DNA from 2 places in the Paenibacillus sp. FSL R5-0517 genome. Region 2 is predicted to be linked to the other one. Evidence: predicted binding sites of a transcription regulator. Region 2 holds the regulator's gene; the other holds the start of a gene.
The links. Region 2 encodes CtsR, which represses protease genes until heat stress. Its sites were predicted from a motif close to ATGGTCAATAAAGGTCAAACA; they were not measured.
Positions count from the first base shown of each region.

Region 1: a site for CtsR is predicted at 1,845-1,865, ahead of clpP (ATP-dependent Clp endopeptidase proteolytic subunit ClpP). Genes of this name have one in related genera too.

Region 1 is NZ_CP150235.1:182,699-186,124, forward strand. Features, by position in the region: gene MKX40_RS00895 (stalk domain-containing protein) at 1-924, shown strand, start outside; gene clpP (ATP-dependent Clp endopeptidase proteolytic subunit ClpP) at 1,160-1,756, opposite strand; tRNA gene MKX40_RS00905 (tRNA-Arg) at 1,933-2,007, opposite strand; gene MKX40_RS00910 (sugar-binding domain-containing protein) at 2,415-3,426, shown strand, end outside.
Region 2 is NZ_CP150235.1:6,082,542-6,085,967, reverse strand. Features, by position in the region: gene MKX40_RS27370 (GNAT family N-acetyltransferase) at 101-1,276, shown strand; gene MKX40_RS27365 (CtsR family transcriptional regulator) at 1,738-2,199, shown strand; gene MKX40_RS27360 (UvrB/UvrC motif-containing protein) at 2,231-2,755, shown strand; gene MKX40_RS27355 (protein arginine kinase) at 2,784-3,426, shown strand, end outside.

The DNA of each region.
Region 1 (3,426 bases), 1.0 Mb from region 2:
CTTCAAGGTGGATCGACTTGGGTCTCGCTGACAGCAGTCAAAGATGTAGCGGGTGGAACGTTGAAATATGATGCTAAAACGAAGTCATATACGGTAACAGCAGCCAACAATGCGATGACCGTTAGCCTGATGGATGGACAGCCAAACGTCTATATTAACGGGTATTACCCTCAGGTGGAAGCGAAATTGATTCAGGGTCGATTATATATTCCATTCTCGGCAATGCGAGATTATCTGGGTGTACAGGGAAATTGGGATGGCAAAACCAAAACGTTGACACTCAGCAAGGTGAAACAAAATAGCGTGAAAGTTAAGGCGGCCACAGTTAATGTCACTGTGAAAAATGCTGAAGTAGATGTACAATATCCGCAGGTGAGTGGACTTGCCAGCAAAGAAGCTGAAACGGCAATCAACAAAGTGCTCAAAGATGAAGTGGATACGGCTGTTGCTGCCTTCAAAAAACAAACCACTGAATTCGGCGGGGCAACAGCCAACCGTCCATATGCTTTTGAAACTTCGTATGTCGTGACCTACAATGAGAACGGCGTGCTAGGTTTGATCACTCAACGTTATGAGGACTATGCAGGAGCACACGGCATGACAACCCGCACGGGACACACCTTTGCACTGGACACAGGCAAGGAGCTTACGTTAGATGATGTGCTGCAAAATAACAAAACCATGCGCGAGACGTTGGGTAAAAAAGTGGGCGAGCAACTGAAAGCCCGCGGTGGATACCTGGAAGGTTACAAAGGGTTAAATAAAGACCAGGATTTCTATGTGACACCAACAGGTGCAGTTGTGTTCTTCCAGTTGTATGAATATACAGCTTACGCGGAAGGCTTCCCTGAAATGAAGTTCACTTACAAGGAAATTCTGCCTAAGGGCACGGAACCGTTTAGCAACGTAACATCAGACAAGTAAGTTCGCGTAGGGTAACTTTTAAGCAAGAGCACTTATATCACATTCTTCTCATGAAAAATAATAACAAGAATCCCCCGTCATCCTGCTTTGACGGGGGATTCTTGTTTATCCAGGCAACGCACTCCACTAACGGGTGTGATATTTGCCTGTTTAGTTGGAAATAGCACAGGGCGGGCTCACCTATATATCGGTGAAGCCCGCCCTGTGAAGTTACCGCTAGTCTCCAGGCAGCATATTAGATGCCTTGGGAACCCACGTTTTCAATAACTTTATCAATGATACCGTAATCGGCAGCTTCAGCAGCACTCATGAAGTAGTCACGATCTGTATCTTTCTCGATCCGCTCCAGAGGTTGACCTGAACGCTCAGAGATGATGCGGTTCAAGGTATCACGCATTTTCAGGATGCGGCGAGCACGAATTTCGATGTCCGAAGCTTGACCTTGAGCACCACCAAGCGGTTGGTGAATCATGATTTCACTGTTAGGCAACGCAAAACGTTTCCCTTTTGCACCAGCATTCAGCAAGAATGCACCCATGGAAGCCGCCATACCTACACAGATGGTAGATACATCCGGTTTGATGAATTGCATTGTATCGTAAATGGCCATACCGGCTGTAATCGATCCGCCTGGGCTGTTGATGTATAAGTGAATGTCTTTCTCCGGATCTTCCGCAGCCAGGAACAACATCTGTGCCATAATGGCATTAGCCACTACATCATTAACATCGCTACCAAGGAAAATAATACGATCCTTCAGCAATCTGGAGTAGATGTCATAGGCGCGCTCACCCCGGTTGCTCTGTTCAACGACCATTGGAATAAAACTCACGTGAAAAACCTCCTCGGAATGTAAATGTTATTGGTGCTTATATTTAAACTGTTACCGTATTACCCACATAATAAACAATTCCAAACAAAAAGTCAAAGAAAGTCAAACTAACTTGCAAAAAAAAGAAACCTTTCCGGTTTCATTGGTTAAAAGGGTTATGAGCTGTTAAATAAAAGTGGCGCGCCCGCCAAGAATCGAACTTGGATCTCAGGCTTCGGAGGCCTACGTCATATCCATTGGACCACGGGCGCACATTATGTGACAGCAATAATGATTATAGCTCATGAAATATTTAATTGCAAGCAATTCGTGATGTGTATTGGTTTGGATCAACCTAAAAATGATCATGATGAAGAAGAGTGGATAAAGAGTGCATTTAAGTAAATGCTATTAGAGGTTTTGGACATGCCCGATGAAATGTATTCTGAGCGATATGTAGATGGAATATGGTATGCGTGAGCTAGTCCTTGATCATGGAAGTCTAGGATTGTGAAAATAGGCGCGTACAATCGCTGAATGAGTGTCGAAATAACACGTTGAAACACTTGCATGTCACGTCAGTTTTAGGTAGAATAGACGTGGGACTTAAAAAGTTAACCCGGGACGTTTTAGGGCCACGAAAGAGAGCTTGGAACGAGAACTTGCGGGAGTGGAAAGCATGCGAACGATTTTAGAAGTACAAAAGCAGCTTCTGCCTGATCTCATGGATGTCTTGAAAAAGAGGTATACGATTCTGCAGCAGATCATGTTATCGGATGTGATCGGACGGAGAACGTTAGCTAATTCCATGCAGATGACCGAGCGGGTTCTGAGGGCTGAGACCGATCTGTTAAAGGCTCAGGGACTTATTGAAATTGACAGTGCAGGAATGAAGATCAGCGAGGCAGGGTATGATTTGCTGCAGCAGTTAGAGCCCGTAGCCAAAGAGTTGTTCGGATTATCCGAGCTGGAAGAGCGCATCAAGCAAGCCTACGGTCTGCAAAAGGTAGTTGTGGTTCCTGGTGATTCGGACGTATCTCCATTTGCCAAAAGGGAACTGGGCAGAGCCGGAGCGAAGGCTCTCGGCAATATCATGAGTGACAACGACGTTGTCGCCGTTACTGGCGGATCAACAACGGCCGAAGTCGCAGAGCAACTGACTCCGCCAACATCGCTCAAAGGTGTCTGGTTCGTACCGGCACGCGGTGGACTTGGAGAAAGCCTTGAAATTCAGGCAAATACGATTGCATCCACGATGGCAAAACGGGTAGGAGCGCAATATAAACTCCTGCATGTACCGGATTTGCTTAGTGATCATGCCTATGAATCATTAATCCAGGACCCCAGTGTTCAGGAGATTCTGCAGCTGATTCGAAAATCGCGGATTGTTATTCATGGAATTGGTGATGCCGTGGAGATGGCGACAAGACGTAAACTTGCGACGGAGATCATAGATGAACTTCAGGAGCAAGGAGCGGTATCTGAATCTTTCGGTTATTACTTTAACGATCAGGGTAAGGTGGTACATACCATGCTTACACTGGGGATGCGACTACAGGATATTGAACGAACCGATGTTGTGATTGGAATCGCAGGTGGCAAAAGCAAAGCTGCTGCTATACATTCCGTGTTACGATTTGGTCAGGAAGATATTCTGATTATTGATGAGGCAGCTGCCGAAGTCATCGTTG
Region 2 (3,426 bases):
ACTTTATAGGAATCCTCTGACACACTCAAAGGGGTACATATATCAGATATCAGGCCATCATGGATTGATAACAACTCTAGTGAATGAGGTGTAGGAAGACATGGAAATTCAAAAATTGACGGTAGATGATTTTGAACCGGCGATGGCACTCTCCGAATACGCTTTTCAAGTAGTAATGAGTGAAGAACAAAAAGAAAAACGGCGGAGTCAATTTTCGTCACAGGATATATGGGGTGTATATGAGGATGGGCAGTTAGGAGCCAAACTTCACATTATTCCTTTTCAAACCTATATTCATGGTAGATCGTTCGAGATGGGCGGTATTGCGGGTGTAGCCACCTGGCCAGAATATAGACGCAAAGGCTGGGTAGCGGGTCTGCTCAAGCATGCGTTGGAAGAAATGAATCGTAACAAACAAAGTATATCGTTCTTGCATCCATTCTCTTTTGGTTTCTATCGAAAGTATGGATGGGAGACATATGTTGAATTTAAACGGTATAAAGTGCCAACTGCTCATTTGCCTTCGAAAAAAGCGACACCTGGAACAATTCGGCGTGGGGATCCGGGCCTCAGTGTATTAAAGCAAGTATACAGTGCTTATGCTGAACGCTATAACGGAACGCTGGTACGGGACGATGCAAGGTGGGAGAATTCAGTTCTGGTTAATGGAAGCAGCCAAAAGGCTGTATATTACGATGAAGCTAATGCAGCACAAGGTTATCTTTTATATGAGGTTAAGGAAAATAAGTTTACCATTAAAGAGATTATCTATCTAAATGAAGAGGCTAGGCAAGGACTATGGACCTTTATTGCTAACCATGATTCCATGATCCAGGAAGTTACGTTACAGGCACCTGCCAGTGATACGCTTGCTTTCCAGTTGGATAATCCACGGATTCAGCAGGAGATCGTACCTTATTTTATGGCGCGTATCGTTAGTGTGGAACAGTTTATATCTCAATATCCATTTGCAAGTCAGGACTCACCAGTTCAGATTGTTCTACAGGTAGAGGATTCCCACGCTCCGTGGAATGAAGGAGTATGGCAATTGAACGTAGCAATGAATGGAACAGCATCCATATGGAAAACTTCGGAGCCAGTTACTGATGATCAGACTATTAAGGTAGATATTCAATCCCTTACTGCGGTGCTGATGGGATATCGCAGACCAACAGAAATGGCACGAATGGGAAGAATTCACGGACCGAACGCAGCTATCAAGGCTTTAGAACAAGCGATTCCTGAACGAGAAACCTATTTACTCGATTTCTTCTGATGACTACTTCCACTACTCGATTTAACTGGATTAGCTTATATACAAATAAGACGTAATTGAAAGACAAAAGGACTTCTCCAGCAATTTTGGAGAGGTTTTTTTGTGTCTGGGGAATATTTCGTGTAAAATCGTAAAAAATGAATAGTGACCCCACTTGGCAAACCCACAAAATATGCTATAATGTATATAAAGTCAAAGAAAGTCAAAGTCAACTAAAGGTTTAATACTTAAGTAGCTTTCTTTCTACAATCTGATGCATGATCGCCACTATACGTGATTCATCTCATCGGAGGATCAAGGGAATATTAAAGGACCTTCGTGCTTCCTTCGCTCTCCTGTTGACTCCTGTGGAAGCAAGATTCGCTGTTTCCCTGATTGGTTAAATGGGTAGAGAAGGTGTACTCTGTGGGGGCGTGTGGGTCCTTATTGACTTAACGTTTCAGACAGTGGAGGATGATTGGATGCGTAATATCTCTGATATTATCGAACGATATCTGAAGAGTATTTTGCATGAAAGTCCCGAAGGAATGGTTGAAATTCAGCGTAATGATCTGGCAGATCAATTCTCATGTGTACCTTCCCAGATCAATTATGTCATCAGCACACGTTTTACACTCGAGAAGGGATACCTGGTAGAGAGTAAACGTGGCGGTGGTGGTTATGTTCGCATACAGCGCATTGAATTACCAGCCCAATCAGCTCTGCATAACCATTTGCACCATAGTATTGGTGATGAGATCGGGCAGACAGCTGCCGAAGGTTTGATTTATCAATTGGAAGAAGCACGTTTCTTGAGCAAGCGTGAAGCTGGGTTGATGCGAGCTGCTGTATCTAGAGAGGTTATATTGGTCAAACTTCCTTACCGGGATCAAATTCGTGCCAGAATGTTAAAGGCGATGCTAATATCTTTGCTCGGTAAATGAAAACTATCGGGGTCAAAGGAGGTACATCATTATGCTGTGCCAAGAATGCAATAAACGTCCGGCGACACTGCATTTTACGAAGATCGTAAATGGAGAGAAGACGGAATTCCATATTTGTGAGTCATGTGCCCGTGAAAAAGGGGAAATGATTCCTGGAACAGCAGGTGGATTTTCCATTCACAACTTGTTGTCCGGGTTACTTGATTTTGATCCAGCCGGCAAAAGTGGATCGGCAGGAACACCACCTGCAAAGGCACTTCAGTGTGAAGAGTGCGGTATGACGTACGCACAATTCAGTAAGATAGGCCGATTTGGCTGCAGTTCATGTTATAAATATTTTGACAGCCGTCTGGACCCTTTGTTCAAGCGGGTTCATGGTAGTACGTCCCATGTAGGTAAAGTACCTGCACGAGCTGGTGGTCGCATCAAGGTGAAACGTCAAATTGCTGATCTGAAGCGTGAGCTCCAAGAGAGCATCGCCCAAGAGGAATTTGAGGAGGCGGCTCAGATCCGTGACCAGATTCGAGAACTTGAAAAAGGAATAGCTCAGGAGTAAAGTTTGTCATGAGTAGGAGGGATGCGTAATGCCTAATCTGCGCTTTACAGAGAAGGCGCTCAGCGACTGGATGCGCAGTGATGCGGCTGATTCCGAAATTGTGATAAGCAGCCGTGTCCGGATTGCGCGCAACCTTCAGCATGTTCCGTTTCCGATGCTGGCTTCCAATGAGCAATCGGAAGAGGTACTGAATAAGCTGAGCGAAGTACTTCAATACGACGATGTTCATGCCTTTGGGGATTTTCATACTTTGGATCTAATCGATATTGACGAACTCGACAAACGGGTGCTGGTGGAGAAACATCTCATCAGTCCAAGTCTTGCGAATGAATCCAGACATGGTGCGGTTATTCTCAGTGAGGATGAGTCTGTCAGTATTATGATTAATGAAGAGGATCATCTTCGTATCCAGTGCCTCTATCCGGGGTTCCAGGTGAAAGAAGCCTGGGAGAAAGCTTCCGCAATAGATGATGCTTTTGAAGCGCACGTGGATTATGCTTTTGATGATCGCAGAGGATACTTAACCAGTTGTCCTACGAATGTAGGTACAGGTGTCAGAGCATCTGTCATGATGCACCTGCCTGCCCTGGTGATGACGCAGCAGATTGGCCGTATTTTAACCGCAGTTTCCCAAGTGGGATTGACTGTAAGAGGCATATACGGTGAAGGCA